2 regions of the Serpentinimonas raichei genome follow, and region 2 is predicted to be linked to the other one. Evidence: predicted binding sites of a transcription regulator. Region 2 holds the regulator's gene; the other holds the start of a gene.

Region 1 (9,287 bases), 310 kb from region 2:
TGGCCTGGAACAGGTTGTGGTCGCGCAGCTCGTTATCCAGATAGATGAAGGTGCAACTGGGCGCATCGAAGCCGGTCAGCAGTTTGCTGACCACGATCAACAGTTTCAGATTCGCCGGCTCCTCGATGAAGCGGCGCTTCATCTCGGTCTCGTACTGCGTGGTCGTCTGATTCTTGACGAGAACGAACTTGGTGTAGGTGTCGAATTTGTAGCGTTCGTCGCTGTCTTTGGGCTCCTGCGAAATCGCGTTGTGGTTCGGCTCATACGACGTGATGATCCCGACGCACTCGCCAAAGCCCGTGTTCTGGAACAGTCGGAAGTAATGGCAGGCGTCGTAGATGGAGGCCACCACCAGCAGCGCTGTGCCGCGGTCGTTGTTGAGCCGCGGCTTGACGCCGAAGTCGTGAATGATGTCGGCGATGATGCGCTGCTTGCGCTCGCCGGCGCTCATCAGCTCTTCCATCGTGGCCCAGCGCTTGCGCAGCACGGACTTCTGGAAGTTGTTGAGCCCCTGCGTCTTCTTCTCAAACCAGTCGTCGATGGCCTGACGCGAGGTGAGCCGCTGCGGCACATCGCGCGCCTCGTACTTCAGGTCCAGCACCACCTTGTCGGCCACCGCCTGGTCGAACTTGTAGGTGTGGATGAAAGTGCCAAAGACCTCGGCCGTGGTCTGCTTGTCACGCCGCAGCAGCGGGGTGCCGGTAAAGCCGATGAAGATGGCGCTGGCCAGCCAACGCTTCATCTGCTTGTTCATGTCGCCACCCTGGGTGCGGTGGCACTCGTCGACGAAGACGAAGAAGCGGCCTGCCACCTTGGGCGGTTCACCCTTCAGGTCGGAGACGTCGATCTTGTGGATCAGCGCGCACATCAGGCGCGGTGCAGCCATCCCCAGCTTCTCCACCAGTTCCCGGCGGGACTGGATACGAGGCGAGGGTGCATCGGAACCGATCACGCCAGCGTTTTTCATCACGCCTTCAATCTGCTGGTCTAGCTCGTCGCGGTCGGTCACCACCAGGATGCGCGCCTCGGGGTCGTGCTCCAGCAGCCACTTGGCCAGCAGCACCATCAAGATGCTTTTGCCGCTGCCCTGGGTGTGCCAGATGATGCCGCCCTCGCGTTTCTTGATGCGTTCCTGCGCCGCCTTCACGCCTTCGTACTGGTGCAGCCGGGGTACCTTTTTCTGGCCCGCATCGAAGATCACAAAGTTGCGGATCAGGTCCAGCAGCCTGGCCGGCTCCAGCATCTGGCACAGCGGGGCGTCGAGCAGCTCGCCCTCCGCCGGAGCGGTGCCCTCACCCGCCTTGAGGGGATGCTTCCATTCGACGAAGAACTTCTCGGGCGTGCCCGTTGTGCCGTAGCGCAGGCCTTGGGAGTCGCTGCCCGCCAGCACCAGCTGCACGGTGCCAAAGAACGCTTGGTTAAAAATCGCTTCCTGGTTGGTGATCAGTTGGCGGATGCCGTTGGCCACGTCGACCGAGCTGCGCTTGAGCTCGATCACCACCACGGCTAGGCCGTTGATGAACAGCACGATGTCCGGCCGCCGCTCGTGACCACCTTTCAGCGTCACCTCTTCGGCCAGCGCGAAATGGTTGTTGGCTGGTGTTTCCCAGTCGATCAAGTGCACCGTCTCATGCTGGGCGCCGGCGGCCACCTGCACCGGCACGCCATAGCGCAGCAGCTGATAGGTGCGCAAATTGGCCTGATACAGGGTGATGCCGGTCGCGTCGGCGGCCGCCATCAACCGCTGTGTCGCTTGAGCGATGTGCGCGTCGGAGTAAGCGCGTTGCTTCAGGTTGGCACGCAGCAGTTCGGCCTCGACGCAACGGTTGCCCTCGCGCTTGCTCCACTCGCCCAGGTGCTGGAATCCGAGCCCCCCCTCGTGCGGGGGCTGGGTGATCTGAGCAATCACCCGGTGTTGGGTGATGCGTTCTGGACGCAAGGCGGTGACCATGTTTCGCTCCCCTAATGGCTCAATCGCTCAGGCTGGCTCATGCCGCTGCTTTCTGTAGCCTGTCTGTCGACCACACCAGTTCGACCAGCGCCGCCACCAACTCACGCCGGGCCAGCTGCTCCTCCTTGGTGAAGCTGTCAAAGGCCTTGAAGGGCAGCTGGTTTGCCGCGGCGAACTGCTGGAACTGCGGCTGGTGCTGGTAGGCACTGGCGTCTAGGCTGGCGGCGTAGAAGTTCTGCTTGGCGTAATGCGGCCGCTTCTGGTCGAAAGGCTTGGCCTGCAGGCTTCGGTTCACATCGGCTGGCAACAGCAGCAGAGACGCGACGTGATTGCGCCATTCCACAAACTCCGCTTCGCTGGCGAACAGGGCTTGCACCGCCGCAAAGTCATCCGCCCAGATGTGCTCGATGTCGAAGGGGTTCTTGACGTCGCGGTTCACCAGTTTGTCAAACGACTCGGTGCGACCGGCGCCCCGCTCGGTGGCCTCGGTGATGCGCGCCAGCAGGTGGTAGATGTATCGACGGCTGAACTGGTTCAGCCCCAGCCCCTGGATGCCGGTGCGGCCCTTTGCGGCGCTGCCGGTAAAAGTCACCTCGTCCTCAGCCAGCTTCTGCTGCAGGATGGGCACCAACTCCGCCAGCGGTTTGCGCCGGATGTCGCGGCACAGCAGCCACATCGCGTACGACACGCTGGAATAGCCCACCCGGATGTAGTTCACCGCCCGGCGCATCAGCCAGATGTCTAGGTAGGTGGCAGTCACCGCCATCTTGCGCTGCACAGTATCGTCGTCGTCGGTCTCCACTAGGGGCGCCAGCAGCACCGTGCTCTGCCAGGTGAAGTCGTTGTGGGTGTTGTAGTACACCGCCTCCAGGCCCGGCGTGTAGTGCCGGCTGGCGTGCAGCACGCGCCGGTAGGCCTTGGCGAAGAACGGAAAGCTCTCGGCCATCATCGCCAGGTTGGCCTGCGCCTTGCCCAGGCCCAGCCGATCTTTGTGTTCGCGCACCCAGCGGTGAAACACCGAGCCGATCAGCTCCCAGTCCTTGTCCACGGCGCCGGCCTTGCGCTCGCGCGTGCTCTCGGCGTATTGCGCACGCAGCCAAGCCTTGATGCAGTTGGCGTCGCGCTCGGGCTCGTGGCTGCCGCCCCACGATATGAGTTCCAGCACCTGCTGCTTCCAAGTCTGGTTCACTTGGGTGCGGGCCTGCGGGTCTTCGATAGGTGCCAGCAGGTAGGCCTTGAGCATGTCCACCGGGCTCAGCGGTTTGCCCCGGTCGTTCATGGTTTCGAAGATGGCGTAGGCGTAGCTGTCGTTGTCGGTGGAGATCTCGATCAGACCCACCCTCGTCAGCAGCCAGTAGATGAAGTGCGGCAGTGCAGCACCGAGTTCGGCCATCAGGTCGTTGGTCTCGATGTTGCCGTAGCGGGCAAACATCGTCTGGATGGATTCGTCCTTGCCATCCGGGCTGAAGGCCTGGCCCTCGAACAGCGCCTTGATGACCGGCAGCCGCTCGGGGATGTCGAGGTTGAATTTGGGCTGGCCCAGGTTGTCGCTAAAGATCAGCGGCGCCAGCGTCTGAACCACCGGCAGGCCTTGGGCCTTGGCGGCGCGGTACAGGCAGATCAGCAGAAGCGTCAGCGAGGTGACGCGCTGCTGGCCGTCGATCAGGTAGTTCTTGCCGTTGCGCTTGCTGACGATGATGGAGCCGAGGAAATACTCGCCGTAGCCGCTAACGGCGGGCGTCTCGTCGCCGGGCTTGTATTTGCTGTAGAACTTGGCATGCAGGTCGAACAGGAGTTCGTCGATGTTCTCCTTCTCCCACTTGTACTCGCGCTGGTACTCGTCGATGGAGAACGACTGGTTTTGCAGCAGTTGCTGCACGCTGCGGTAGTGTGGGGTGATGGCGCTCATATCAGGCGGGTCCTTCCGGTCAAGAGTTCTTGCATCATGCCTTGCTTGAGCGCGCGGGTCTTGTCGCGGCGGGCTTCGAGGGCGGTGAGTTCGGTGGCCATGTCGGATAACGTTCCAACAATCGCCACTTGCTCGGGCAGGGTAGGCACCCTGACTTCTGCCACGAGCAACGCCTTCTTTGACAGGTTGTATCGCGTCGATCCTTGGGCGAGCGACTTCATAATCTCGCGGCCTTCAGAACTGCGGATGTAGTAGGTCAGGAAGAGTCCGTCAACCTCCGCATCCGCACGGGGCCGGAACCCGAAGCAGAAGCTGTTTAGGTACAGGTTGTGCACATCACGCTGCACGAGCGCGCACAGCGCAACCTCTTCTGGCGTTTCAGACGACCCATTGAAGAGCAGGTCGCCGCGTTCGACCCGATTCTGGTTTTCTGATAAAGACACGCGGACCGCCTCAAACGTGCTGTGGTCAATGACCGTGTTGGCCATCACGTTCATAAAGGTGACGTATCTGGCCGCGCCTGAGCCGAAGTCCGCCTTGGTTTTGCCGGTCAGTCCGCCGTAGGTTACGCCGAGTTCACCGAGCCGCTTCACCTCCCACTCGCCCTGAAAACCCGGCAAGCGGGTCTGGCCGGTGAGGAGTTGCTGCATGGCGGCCTGTTTGAGGTCGCGCTTCTTGGCAATGAGCCGTTCCAGCCCGGCCAGCAGCGCATCCACATCGCTCAATGCCGTGGCGATGGCGCGTTGTTCCGCGCGATCTCTCGGTACCGCAATTTGGTGGCCATGCGCATCGTTGCGATTGAGCGTCGGCACACCGGAGCCCGATGCGAATCGCTCGAAGTGCAATGAATGGTATAGGTAATAAATGAACTTTGGATCGTTTTCGTTGAACCGAGTGACCCACAGCGACGTGTTGTGAGGCCAATAGTCACTGTCGATGTAATGAAGCTTGCCAAGCGTGCCGGAGCGACCGGTAGCAACGCCAGGCCCCTTGACCATCGCAACGTTGTGAAACCCCTCGCTGCCGTTTGAGTACACGATTGGAAACGGGCCGGGTTTAATTGATCGAGCTGGAAGATCAAAGCCACGCTGGAGGGGAGCCACTTGAGAGATCGCCGCTACTACCCAATCGTCCGGGATGACCCCCACCTCAGTCAGCTTGTACCCCGGCCTCACTTCCATGTCGCCCCCATCTTCGCGAGGTGTTCTTGCACCCGGGCGGCCAGCGTCGCCACCTCGTCGGTGAGCTGTGGCAGCGGCGTGGCATAGCGCTCGGCCAGCTCGCGGATGCGGCCGGTCAGGGTTTGCGAGACGCGCTCCAGCTCGCCCTGCACGGTGCCGGCCAGCGTCGCCATCCATTTGTCGTCGATGGCCAGCGCTTTGATCTCGGCCTCGGTGAGCGCGGGGTACTGGTCGTGGGCGCGCTGGTCGAGCGCGACGTTCTGCTCCTTGACTGCGCGCTTGAGCGCGGTCTCGCGCTCGGACAGCTCCAGCCAGCGCGTGAGCACGGCCGCTTCCGCCTTGGCGTCCTCGTCTTTCGCGACGAGGCCCTTGATCTCTTTGAGCCGGGCGTTGACCTCGGCCTTGGCGAGCTTGTCCAGCGCGCTCAAAATGCCTTCCTCGCCGCCGTGTTCCTCCTCCAGCTCGGCCAGGCTGGCGGTGGCCGCTTCGAGGTTTGCCTGCGCCGCGTCCAGTGCCGCCTGCTCCTTGGCAAAGCAGCGCGCCACGATGAGGGGCTTGGGGATGAGCTCGCAGGTCCAGCCGCGGTCTTTGGTTTTGCCTTTCTTGTCGGTGTCGAGGATGCGCGAGGTTTTTGCCACCCAGCCGTCGGCGGCAATCAGGTAGGCGTCGTCCTGCATCGTTTCGGCCCAGTAGTCCATCAGGTGCTGGTAAATGTCGTAGGCATCGACCAGCGGCACGTCGGCAAAGGCGGCCAGCAGGTCTTCGGACAGCGCCGCGATCAGTTCTTTGGGATGGGCATCGGCGCCGAAGCCCCGCAGGCGCTGGGTGGCGGCAGTGCGCCAGTCGGCGAAGCGCTGCGTGGCCTGCTGGTTGAACGCCGAAAACTCGGCATGGCGGCCGATGGCGGTCTTCAACTCGGCCAGCGGCAGCTTCAGCTTGACATACCCGGCACGGCCAGCCGGTTCGAAGAAGCCCTGGCGCACGCCCGGCAGCACCTGCCAGAAGGGCGCGAGCTGGGCGGCAGGGTCGTCCAGATCGCGCTCCGGGATGCCGCCGCGCAGGTGGGCGGTGATGTCGTGCAGGTCTTCGGGCGCGCTGCTGTCGATGTAGCGTGGCAGGTTGAGGTTGTAGTCGTTCTTGGCGTCGGCAATCTCGGCCAGCGGCACAAAGCGGGCGTATCGGGGCACATCGTCCTTGCGGCGGAAGGTGTCGACGATGCGGTGAATGTCTTGCTCGCGCAGGCGGTTTTTGTTGCCGTCTTTGATGCAGCCCTTGCTGGCGTCAAGCATCATCACGCCCTTGCGGGAGGCGGCGTTTTCCTTGTCGAGCACCAGGATGCAGGCGGGGATTCCCGTGCCGTAGAACAGGTTGGCCGGCAGGCCGATGACGCCCTTCAGAATGCCGCTGGTGAGCAGTTGCTTGCGAATCACGGCCTCGGCGTTGCCGCGGAACAGCACGCCGTGGGGCAGGATGCAAGCGGCTTTGCCGTTGGCCTTCATGCTGCGGATGATGTGCAGCAGGTAAGCGTAGTCGCCTTGCTTGGTGGGCGGCACGCCCCAGGCGAAGCGCTGATGCGGGTCGGTTGCAGGCGTGATGCCGGTGCTCCAGGCTTTGTCGCTGAAGGGCGGATTGGCCACCACGTAGTCGTAGGTGCGCAGCTTCTGTCCGTCCAGGAACTTCGGGTTGGCCAGCGTGCTGCTGCCGCCGAGCACGTTGGCGGTGGGGAAGTCGTGCAGGATCATGTTCATGCGCGCCAGGCCCGCAGTGGTCACGTCCTTTTCCTGGCCTTCTAGGGTGATGTGCTTGCCGGCCTCGGCGGCCACCTTCAGCAGCAGCGAGCCCGAGCCGCAGGTTGGGTCGTAGGCGGTGGTGCTGCCGACGGTGTTGCTTGGCGAGATGCCGATCACCTTGGCGATCACGCGGCTCACCTCGGACGGCGTGTAGAACTGGCCCTTGCTCTTGCCACTCTCGGTGGCGAAGTGCCGCATCAGGTACTCGTAGGCGTCGCCCAGGATGTCGTCGTGCTCGGCACGGTTATTTGAGAAGTCGAGCTCGGGCTTCTGGAAAATGCCGATCAGGTTGGTCAGCCGGTCAACCATCTCCTTGCCTTGGCCGAGCTTGTTGGGGTCGTTGAAGTCCGGGAAGTCGCTGCGGGCCAGGCGCGTGTTCGCGTCGATCAGGGGCTGGATGATCTGCGTGTTGATCTTGTCGCCGATGTCGCTCTTGCCTTTGAGCGCGACCATGTCCTTGAAGCTCGCCCCCTTGGGGATCACGACGGGAGGCGCGAAGTCGTCGGAATCGGCGTACTTGTCGCTGATGTACTTGATGAACAGCATGAACAGGACGTAGTCTTTGTACTGGCTGGCATCCATGCCGCCGCGCAGTTCGTCGCAGCCGGCCCAGAGGGAGGAATAGAGGTCGGACTTCTTGATGGCCATTGGGTGTTTTTCTGGTGCGCGTCTGGAAAGATTGGGGGCTGGCTGGCCAGCTGGCGGTCATGCCACAAACAAGGGGTTTGGAATGCAGGCGCTCACTTGGGGATGGCGTAGTCCGCTTGCGTCAGGTGGTCCACGCCGCAGCTCAGGGTTTCAATCCAGTCGATAAACTCATGCACGGCGGGGCCGGCCAGCGGCGCGCCATGCTGGGGCACGATCATGTGGATCGGCAGCTTGCGCACCATGTGGGCCCACAGCCTGAGTACCTTTTGCGAGACCATGTAGCGGCGGTGAAAGCCCTCCATGCGGGGGATGTTTGGCGCCAGCGAGGTGATGGGCTGGGAGGCCTCGGCCGAGGTGCCCAACGACACGCCCAGATCGCCCGAGAACAGGATGCGGCTGACCGGGTCCCAGAACTGGAAGTTGCCTTCGGCGTGCATGAAATGCGCCGGCAGCGCCACGATCTCACCGCGCCCAAGCGGGATGCGCATGCCTGGGTCGGGGATGCCGATGATGCGCCCGACGGTTTTGCCCGGTTTGCAGAAATGCGGTGCGAAACGCTCCCACAGGCGCGAAATGTAGAGGGTGGCCTGGGTGCTGGTCATCCAGCGGTCCAGCGAGGCGATGATGTCCGGGTCGGCGTGCGAGGCGAGGATTTCGGTCAGTTTGTTGGGCGGGAAATAGCGGCTGATGGTGAGCAGCAGCTCGTTGTAGGCCACGTTGCCGCCGGGGTCGATGACGGCGCCTTGTTGCCCGTCGATCACCAGAAACTGGTTGGCCTGCACCGCTTCGCCGCCCTCGTCGCTGAGGTGCGCAAACATCAGGCACACATGCCCATCGTGGTTAAATAATTCGATCGCCATGGCCAACTAGGTTCCAGAGGTGGGTAGTCCGCTGCGCCATCGGGTGGGCGTGCAGAGCAAAGGGTGAAATGTAGAGAGCGCCGCCCTGGGTGCGCTTGATGTGCATCAAGTCGAGAGCGCCAAGCGCTGGTATTTCATCATGAAATACGCGGATTTTCCGGCCAAAACGCAAGCGCCGCAAATGCTCCGCCATGGAGGTGTTGCAAAACCCTGGTCAGCTGGTCCCAGTCTGTGCAGGGCCGCCACCGCGACAGCAAGGTCCGCAGATAATCCCAATCTGCTGCAGCAGTTGGCCGCGCGGCGCGCCCCATGGCGCTGTTGCCGGCGACAATAGCGCACACGCTAACCCTCAACCCTTAAAGCCCCGCCCCACATGGACGAACCCACCCCGGCACCGAGCGCCAAAATCACTCCCGAGTGGGAGCGCGAAACCCTCGAGAAACTGGTTTTTGCCACGCTGCGCGAGCAACGCGCCGCGCGGCGCTGGAAAATTTTCTTTCGCCTGCTCTGGTTGGCGGTGGTTTTGTTGGTGGCTGCCATGCTGATGCGCGATGTCGCCACCCGCGCCACGCTGGCGGTGCCGCACACGGCGCTGATCGAGGTGCGCGGGGTCATCGCATCCGACGCCGACGCCAACGCCCGGGCTGTCGTGCAGTCTTTGCGCGCCGCTTTCAAAGAGCCCAGCGCCAAAGGGGTGTTGCTGCTGATCAACTCACCCGGCGGTTCGCCGGTGCAAGCCGGCATCATCGCCGACGAGATCCACCGCTTGCGCGGCCTGCACGACAAGCCCGTGCACGCCGTGATCGAGGAGGTGGGGGCCTCGGCGGCCTATTATGTGGCGTCGGCAGCCACCGCCATACACGTGGACAAGGCGAGCTTGGTGGGCAGCATCGGCGTCATGATGAGCGGCTTTGGCTTTACCGAGCTGATGGACAAGGTCGGGGTCGA
Region 2 (9,287 bases):
AGCCAACACTTTTTTATGACGGGCACGTGCCGTTACACCACGTTTAACGCGAGGCATGGTTGATTCCTTGTTCGTCGGGTTGAATTACAGGCCAGCGTAGGGCAGCATCTGCGCCATGTGACCCATATTGGTCTCATGCACATTCACCGCACCGCGCAACTGGCGCTTGTTTTTGGTGCTCTTCTTGGTCAGGATGTGACGCTTGAAGGCTTGACCGCGCTTGACGGTGCCACCCGGACGAACGCGAAAACGCTTTTTCGCACTGCTCTTGGTCTTCATTTTGGGCATGGTGTGCTCCTTCTTGAATTGTGCTCGTGAGGCGCCGCGATACCCACCGCGAACTTGCTGGCCCCGAGCCACGAATAAAACCGTGCGGGCGACCCACCCACACCGTTTTTGCACCCAACGCGGCGTTTAAGCCGATTGGGCGACGGCAGCCGTTTCCGGCGCCGGTTTGGCAGCCCCAGCCTTTTTGCGGCCGGGGGCAATCATCATGATCATCTGGCGCCCTTCGAGCTTGGGGAACTGCTCCACCACGATCAGGTCACCGAGCTCCTCGCGGATGCGCTGCAACAGCGCCAGCCCGATTTCCTGGTGCGTGATCTCACGGCCCCGGAAACGCAGCGTCACCTTGCACTTGTCGCCTTCTTCGAGGAAGCGGCGAATGTTGCGCATTTTGATGTGGTAGTCGCCGTCGTCGGTGCCAGGGCGGAACTTGATTTCCTTGACTTCGATGACTTTTTGCTTGGACTTGGCTTCAGCGGCCTTCTTCTGCTCGGCGTACTTGAACTTGCCGTAATCGATCAGGCGGCACACCGGCGGCTTGGCCACGGCAGCGATCTCAACCAGATCGACATCCATTTCACCAGCCATGCGCAGCGCCTCTTGGATGCTGACGACGCCGATAGCCTCGCCTTCGGGGCCCGTCAGGCGCACTTCTGGAACCAGAATCTCGCGGTTCAGGCGGTGGGCGCGTTCTTCGCGGTGGCGGCGATCGCGAAAGTTCGGAGCAGTCGTAGCGATGGTGAAATCCTTTGGTTCAAACGAATGGAGGCTTGCAAAAGCTTGGGCTTACCCGCCTAGGCAAAGCCTAGGACTCAAGTCTTGGCATCGAGCTCGTGCTGCAAACGCAAGGCGAAATCATCGAAGGCCATGACGCCTAGGTCTTGGTTGCCACGCGCTCGCACAGCAACCGTCCCGGCGGCCTTCTCTTTGTCGCCCACAACGATCAGGTAGGGCAGCTTTTGCAAGGAAAACTCTCGGATTTTATACGTGATTTTCTCGTTGCGCAAATCCAGCGCCACTCTAAAGCCCAAGTGCTCGAGTTTTTTGGCAATTTCGCGACAGGTATCGGCCTGCGCGTCGGTGATGTTGAGCACCGCCACCTGGCGCGGGGCCAGCCACAGCGGCAGCGCACCGGCGTGTTGCTCGATCAAGATGCCGATGAAGCGCTCCAGGCTGCCCACGATGGCGCGGTGCAAAATCACCGGCGCGCGGCGGCTGCCGTCTTCGGCCACGTACTCGGCATCCAGCCGTTCGGCCAGGTTGAAATCGACTTGGATGGTGCCGCACTGCCACTCGCGCCCGATCGCGTCTTTGAGGGTGTACTCGATCTTGGGGCCGTAAAAAGCCCCCTCGCCGGGCGAGATTTGGAACTCGCAACCGGCGTGGCGCAGGCTGTCGATCAGCGCCTGCTCGGCCTTGTCCCACTGTGCGTCGGAGCCGATGCGCGCCGCCGGACGCGTCGAGACCTTGTACAAAATGTCGTGAAAACCGAAATCGGCATAGACGTGGCGCAGCACCTGGGTGAAGGTGTCGCACTCGGCCAAAATCTGCTCTTCGGTGCAAAAGATGTGGCCGTCGTCTTGGGTGAAGCCGCGCACGCGCATGATGCCGTGCAGGCCGCCCGAGGGCTCGTTGCGGTGGCACTGACCAAACTCGCCGTAGCGCAGCGGCAGGTCGCGGTAGCTCTTGAGGCCCTGTTTGTAGATCAGGATGTGGCCGGGGCAGTTCATCGGCTTCAAGGCGTAGTCGCGCTTTTCGCTCTCGGTGATGAACATGTTGTCGCGGTACTTGTCCCAGTGGCCGGTTTTCTCCCACAGGGTCTGCTCCAGAATCTGCGGCGCCTTCACCTCGTGGTAGCCGTGCTGGCGGTAGATGCGGCGCATGTACTGCTCCACTTGCTGCCACAGGGCCCAGCCCAGCGGGTGCCAGAACACCAGCCCGGGCGCGTGTTCGTCGATGTGGAACAAATCCAGCTCGCGCCCCAAGCGCCGGTGGTCGCGCCGCTCGGCTTCTTCGAGCCGCTTGAGGTAGGCTTGCAAGTCTTCCTTGCTGGCCCAGGCGGTGCCGTAGATGCGTTGCAGCATCTCGTTGCGGTGGTCGCCGCGCCAGTAAGCCCCGGCCACTTTCATGAGCTTGAAGTGCTTGAGGCGCCCGGTGCTGGGCACGTGCGGGCCGCGGCACAGGTCCTCAAAAGCGCCCTCGCGGTACAGGCTCAGGCTCTGCCCGCTCGGGATGCCGGCGATGATCTCGGCCTTGTAGTGCTCGCCCATGCCCTTGAAGTGCGCCACGGCCTCGTCTCGGCCGAGCAGGCGGCGCTCGATCTTTTCATCTTTGGCGGCGAGTTCGAGCATTTTTTTCTCGATCGCTTCCAGGTCTTCGGGCGTGAACGGGCGCTTGTAGGCAAAGTCGTAATAAAAACCGTGCTCGATCACCGGGCCGATGGTCACTTGCGCGTCGGGGAACAGGGTTTTGACGGCGTAGGCCAGCAGGTGCGCGCTGGAGTGGCGGATCAGCTCCAGTCCGTCGGGGTCTTTGGCGGTGACGATGGCCAGTTGGGCATCTTGCTCGATCAGGAACGCGGTGTCAACCAGTTCGCCATTGACCTTGCCGCCCAAGGCGGCCTTGGCCAGCCCGCTGCCGATGGAGGCGGCCACGTCGGCCACGGTGAGCGGGCCGGGGAACTGGCGCTGCGAGCCGTCGGGGAGGGTGAGGGTCAACATGATGAGGCGATTGGTAAATAAAAACGCGGCCAGTGCCTACTTGCATAAGTCTGCGTCAGCACAGAGATTGAACTGGTACCCCGCGCGCAAGGCGCTAACCGCAGCGATGCCCCGTGGCATCGCGAGGATTTGCAACGCCGCGCCCGGGGAGGCCAGCTCGATCGAATGCAGCAAGACTTGTGCAAGTAGGCACCAGAGCCGCGCAAAAAAAGAAAAGTGCAGGCGCGAACTGCCGCCCCTTTAAAGGGCCGGTGGGTGCTCCGTGCGAGTTCGCGGTGTCATAACCAAGCTGCCTTTCCCGTTCTTGCCAATGAATCTTGGGTTCGATTTTCCCACAAAAAAAGCCCAAGGCGGCTGCCCTGGGCTTTGGCTCTCCCCTGCCTGCTTTTGGTTCAGTTCAGATCAGTGGAACTGCTCTTCTTCGGTGGAGCCGGTGAGGGCCTTGACGCTGGAGGAGCCGCCTTGGATCACGGTGGTCACGTCGTCGAAGTAGCCTGCGCCCACTTCCTGCTGGTGCGACACAAAGGTGTAGCCCTGCTGGCGCGCCGCGAACTCGGGCTCTTGCACCATGTTGACGTAGTGCTTCATGCCCTCGCCGCGCGCGTAGGCGTGGGCGAACTGGAAGGTGTTGAACCAGTTGATGTGGATGCCGGCCAGCGTGATGAACTGGTACTTGTAGCCCAGCGCCGAGAGTTCTTCCTGGAACACGGCGATGGTCTTGTCGTCCAGGTTTTTCTTCCAGTTGAACGAGGGCGAGCAGTTGTACGACAGCAGCTTGCCGGGGCAGGCGGCGTGTACGGCCTGGGCGAACTCGCGCGCAAAGCCGAGGTCGGGGGTGCCGGTTTCGCACCACACCAGGTCGGCGTAGGGGGCGTAGGCCACACCGCGGCTGATGGCTTGCTCGAGGCCGTTCTTGACGCGGTAGAAGCCCTCCTGGGTGCGCTCGCCGGTGAGGAAGGGCTGGTCGTTGGCGTCGTGGTTGCTGGTGATCAGGTTCGCGGCTTCGGCGTCGGTGCGGGCCAGGATGAGGGTGGGCACGCCCATGGTGTCGGCGGCAAAACGCGCTGCCAGCAGTTTTTCGATCGCCTCTTGCGTGGGCACCAGCACCTTGCCGCCCATGTGGCCGCATTTTTTCACGGCCGCCAACTGGTCTTCGAAGTGCACGCCGGCGGCACCGGCGGCGATCATGTTCTTCATCAGCTCAAAGGCGTTGAGGACGCCGCCAAAACCGGCTTCGGCGTCGGCCACGATGGGCAGGAAGTAGTCGATGAATTCGGGCGAACCGGGCTCGATGCCGCGGCTCCACTGGATTTCATCGGCGCGCTTGAAGGTGTTGTTGATGCGGCGCACCATGGTCGGCACCGAATCGTAGGCGTAGAGCGACTGGTCCGGGTACATGGTTTCGCTGGTGTTGCCGTCGGCGGCCACTTGCCAGCCCGACAGGTACACGGCTTCTAACCCGGCCTTGGCCTGCTGCATCGCCTGCCCGGCGGTGATGGCACCAAAGGCGTTCACGTAGCCCTTTTTGGCGCCGCCATTGACCTTGTCCCACAGGGTGCGGGCACCGTTTTGGGCGTAGGTGTAATCGGGCTGCACGCTGCCGCGCAGGCGCACCACGTCGGCGGCGGAGTAGCCGCGCTTGACGCTTTTCCAGCGCGGGTTTTGCGCCCAGTCGAGTTCCAGCGCCTCGATTTGTTGCTGGCGGCTGAGTTGCTTGTTGATGGCAGAGGTCATGCTCACTCCTGAAGGTTAAAAAAAGGGGGGCGAGGTGCAACCGGGCTGCCAAGGGGCCACTGGGGACCCATGGGACTCGGCCGCTCACTCTTGAGCCTTAGTGTAAACCCGAGAAACGGCAGCCATCAATCTTATGTCTTATATAAGACAAAAATAATTCCAACAAAAATCAATAGCTTGACACTCTTATTTTATATTGTGAAACAGTGTTTTTGATATGAAAAAATTTATTGCAGCGCAACAAGACTGCTTTTCATATCATGAAACAACACAGCCGGCATGCAAAAAAGCCACCGGCTCGGCGCACCACAAACCCGTCGGGTGCGCAATGCCCATCCACAGCGCCACGCCCGAGACCAGCATCAGCGCCAGCCCGGCCAGCCGAATGCCCCAGCCGCCGCTGCGCGCGTCTTTGAGCTTGAGCAGCAGCCACGGTGCTGCCGTGAGCGAGACCATGGTGCCCAGCGCAAACGCGGCCATGACGGCCGCCCCGTTGAACACATTGGCCGACAGCGAGGCCACCAGCAGCGCCGAATAAAGCAAGCCGCAGGGCATGAACGCCCAGCCCAGCCCGAGCACCGCCGGGGCCTTGGGGCCGAGCTTGTTGAGCACCGGGCGCGCGCGCCGCCACACCCCTTGGGCCCAGCCATCGATGAAGGCCGGCTGGCGCGCTTGCAGCAACAGCAGCAGGCCCAAAAACAGGGCCGCCACGTGCATCAGGGTCCAGAGCGGGCGGATGATGGCGGTGTGCTGCCCCAGCAAGGCCAAACCCTGCACGGTGCCTGCCGCCACGGCGCCCAGCAGCGAGTAACCGATCAAACGGCTAAATTGAAAAGTGAGCAAGGCGCGCACGCGCCGCGGTTCCCCCGCGTGGGCAATGCCGGCGCAAGCGGCGCCGCACATGGCGATGCAGTGCGGGCCACCCACCAGCCCCATCAACAGGGCCGAGAGCAACATGGACTCAAACATAGACCTTGGACTCTAACACCAAGCTCAAATGATCTTGGAAAAGCGCGCCCGGTCCCGGTCTAGCTGCAAGTACTTGTCAAACACCATGGCGATGGCGCGCACCAAGTACCAGCCGCTGTCGCTGATTTCGATGCTACCCGGGCTCAGGCGCAGCAAGCCCATGGCCTCGAACTCGTGCAAGCGCTCCAACTCGCGCGCAAAATACGACCTGAAATCGATCAGGTGTGCCAGCCCGACGGACTCGAAATCGAGCCGCCCTTGGCACATCAGGGCCATGATGACGGCGCGGCGCAGCAGGTCGTCGCGGTTCAGGGCCAGCCCGCGCACGATCGGCAGCCGCCCTTGGTTGAGGCTATCGTAGTACTCCTCTAGGGTCTTGGCGTTTTGGCTGTAGGTGGCCCCGATGCGGCCGATGGCCGACACCCCGAGGGCGATCAGGTCGCAATCCGGCTGGGTGCTGTAGCCTTGGAAGTTGCGATGCAGCCGCCCTTGGCGCTTGGCCACCGCCAGCGCGTCGTCGGGCAGCGCGAAGTGGTCCATCCCCACATACACATAACCTGCCTGGTTGAATACATCGAGCGAGATCGAGAGCATGGCCAGCTTGTCGGCTGCGGGCGGCAGTTCGGCGGTGACGATGCGCCGCTGCGGCTTGAAGCGCGCCGGCAAGTGCGCGTAGGCGTAGAGCGCGATGCGATCCGGGCGCAGCTCGCGCACGCGCTCCAGCGTGTGGCGGAAAGACTCGGGCGTTTGCTGCGGCAGCCCGTAGATCAGATCGACGTTGACCGACTCGAAACCGATGCGCCGCGCCGCCGCCACCAGCTCGAACACCTGCTCGGCGGGCTGGATGCGGTGCACCGCCTTTTGCACGGTGGGGTCGAAATCCTGCACCCCAAAGCTCAGGCGGTTGAATCCCAGTCGGTGCAAATGCTCCAGCCGCTGCGGCGTGACGGTGCGCGGATCGACCTCGATCGAGTATTCGCCCCCCGGCACCAGCGTGAAGTGTCGCTGCACCATGGCCATCAGGTCGGCCAGTTCCTCGTCGTTCATAAAGGTCGGGGTGCCGCCGCCCAGGTGCATCTGCGACACGGCGTGCCCCTGCCCCAGATGCTGGGCCTGCATTTCGAGCTCGCGCGTGAGGTAACGCAGGTACTCGGCCGACTTGCTGTGGTGCTTGGTGATGACCTTGTTGCAGGCGCAGTAGTAGCACAGCGACTCGCAAAAGGGAATGTGGACATAGATCGACAGCGGCAAGGCCAAGGAGCCGCCAGATCGACGCTGTTGCAGCGCCAAGGCGTAATCCGCCTCGCCAAAAGCCTCGACAAAGCGATCGGCGGTGGGATATGAGGTGTACCGGGGGCCGGGCACATCAAAGCGCCGCAGCAACCCGTCGTCGATCACATGTTTCACAAAATGGCTCTCCTAAGGGTGAACTATGCACCAGCGCGCGCCAAATACCCTTGACATGAGTCAAAGCAGGGGCATTTTTCCGCCTTTTCCAAGCACGCCAGTCCACCGCCTCACTTAGGTTAAGCTCAAGGCTTGTCTAGCTGCGTTTCTATGGATATTCAGAGCCTCAAAGTTGCCTGCTCCAGTTGCAACCTGCGCGAGCTGTGCCTGCCGATGGGCTTGAGCGCGCCCGAGATGGTGCGCCTTGAAGACGTGGTGTCGAACCGACGCCGCGTCAAGCGGGGCGCCGCCCTGTTTACTATCGGCGAACCGTTTACGGCCCTGTATGCGGTGCGCTCGGGCTTTTTCAAGACCTGCGTCACCAGCATCGATGGGCGCGATCAGGTCACCGGTTTTCAGATGATGGGTGAGATCATCGGCATGGACGGTATCGTGCACGACCAACACGCCTGCGACGCGGTGGCGCTCGAAGACGCCGAAGTCTGCGTGCTGCCCTTTGACAAAATCGAGCAGCTCTCGCGCGAGTTCAGCGCCTTGCAGCACCACGTGCACAAGATCATGAGCCGCGAGATTGTGCGCGACCAGAGCGTGATGCTGCTGCTGGGCACCATGCGCGCCGAGGAGCGGCTGGCGGCCTTTTTGCTCAACCTGGTGCAGCGCCTGCACGCGCGCGGTTTCTCGCAATCCGAACTGGTTTTGCGCATGACGCGCGAAGAAATCGGCAGCTACCTGGGCATGAAGCTCGAGACGGTCAGCCGCACCTTCTCGCGCTTCATGGACGACGACATCATCGAAGTCAAGCAGCGCTATGTGTTGATCAAAGACACTCAGGGTTTGGAAGCGCTGGCCAACCCGCATGCGGCCGCTGGCAATGCAAAGGCTGAGAGAAATATTTCAGCCTCCTGAATCCCCTTGTCAGGGGCGCGGCGGCGGCATTTCTGGGCTGGCCGCGTGGTTGCGCGCCTCGCGCGCCGGGCGCAAGCTGGCTTCGTAAATGGCCCGCTGCTCCGGCGTGAGGTGTTGCACCCTCTGCGGATCGATGCGCACCATTGGCACATTTCGATCCAGCACCGGGTCGCGGTCGTTGACTGCAATGCTAACCATGGTCAAAGAAGTGACCACCGAGGTAGCAGGAAGCCCGAAGACCAGCCAGCAGAAGGGTTCGCGGTACCAAGGGCGTTTTGGCTTGGCGGCTGCTGGGAGGGTGGCTTGAGTCATGATAGGGGACAGTGTAGTGAAAAATGCAAGCTGGCACAAGCGATGGGCGATCGCCACACTAGGCCATTCAGCGCGGCACCATGAAGATCGAATCCGTGCCGACGCGCAAGTCTGGGTTGCCCTCGGCCTGCACCTCGATGCGAATCGGATGCGCCCCGGCTGGGCTGCTGCCTGGCGGCAAGCGCAGCGTCAGCGCCATGGCGCGTGCACCAGTGGGCTCTAGGCTGAAGCGGGACTCGGAGTCGATCAGCAAACCGGGCAGACCCTGCACCGAGATGCGGTAGTGCTGCACCTGCTCGGTGGCATTGAGCACACGCAAGCGATACACATTTTCGATGTAACCCTGCCCCACCACGCGCGACATGACGCTGGAATCTCGGGTCACATCGATTTTTAGAGGGGTGCGCAAATACAGGCTGGTGAACAAGGCCAGTGTAATGAGCAGCAAAATGGCGCTGTAGATCAACACCCGCGGCCGCATCACCCGGCGCCACATCTGGGCTGCGCTCCAACCCTGCTCAAGGCCGTTCTGCGTGGTAAAGCGCACCAGACCCTTGGGGTAGCCAACCTTGTCCATCACTTCGTCGCAGACATCGGCGCAGGCGCCGCAGCCTATGCACTCATACTGCAGGCCATTGCGAATGTCTATACCCGTGGGGCAGACCTGCACGCACAGGGTGCAATCGACACAGGAGCCCAAGTTGAGTGCAGCCAAATCGGCGGTGCGCGAGCGGGAACCGCGGGGCTCGCCGCGCTGGGCGTCGTAGGTAACGATCAGGGTGTCTTTGTCGAACATCGCGCTTTGAAAGCGCGCATAGGGGCACATGAATTTGCAAATTTTCTCACGCAGAAAACCCGCATTGCCATATGTGGCAAAACCGTAGAACAGAACCCAGAAGGTTTGCCAAGGCCCGAGCGTCGCCTGCCACACCGCCTGCCCCAACTGGTCGATCG

The links. The regulator FNR, encoded in region 2, switches genes on or off when oxygen is low (the NO sensors DNR and NnrR bind a similar motif). The targets are predictions, from matches to a motif close to TTGATNNNNATCAA.
Region 1: SRAA_RS05740 (oxygen-binding di-iron domain-containing protein) is a predicted target of FNR. The motif match lies at 8,435-8,448, and genes of this name have one in related genera.

What each region holds. Positions count from the first base shown of each region.
Region 1 covers NZ_AP014568.1:1,215,989-1,225,275, reverse strand. Annotated here, with positions in the region: gene SRAA_RS05760 (type I restriction endonuclease subunit R) at 1-1,951, opposite strand, end outside; gene SRAA_RS05755 (DUF262 domain-containing protein) at 1,989-3,860, opposite strand; gene SRAA_RS05750 (restriction endonuclease subunit S) at 3,857-5,041, opposite strand; gene SRAA_RS05745 (HsdM family class I SAM-dependent methyltransferase) at 5,032-7,479, opposite strand; gene SRAA_RS05740 (oxygen-binding di-iron domain-containing protein) at 7,572-8,339, opposite strand; gene SRAA_RS05735 (S49 family peptidase) at 8,713-9,287, shown strand, end outside.
Region 2 covers NZ_AP014568.1:903,641-912,927, reverse strand. Annotated here, with positions in the region: gene rplT (50S ribosomal protein L20) at 1-57, opposite strand, end outside; gene rpmI (50S ribosomal protein L35) at 85-288, opposite strand; gene infC (translation initiation factor IF-3) at 415-1,023, opposite strand; gene thrS (threonine--tRNA ligase) at 1,098-3,005, opposite strand; gene aceA (isocitrate lyase) at 3,408-4,739, opposite strand; gene SRAA_RS04295 (sulfite exporter TauE/SafE family protein) at 4,998-5,708, opposite strand; gene hemN (oxygen-independent coproporphyrinogen III oxidase) at 5,733-7,115, opposite strand; gene fnr (fumarate/nitrate reduction transcriptional regulator Fnr) at 7,266-8,021, shown strand; gene SRAA_RS04280 (hypothetical protein) at 8,031-8,219, opposite strand; gene ccoG (cytochrome c oxidase accessory protein CcoG) at 8,401-9,287, opposite strand, start outside.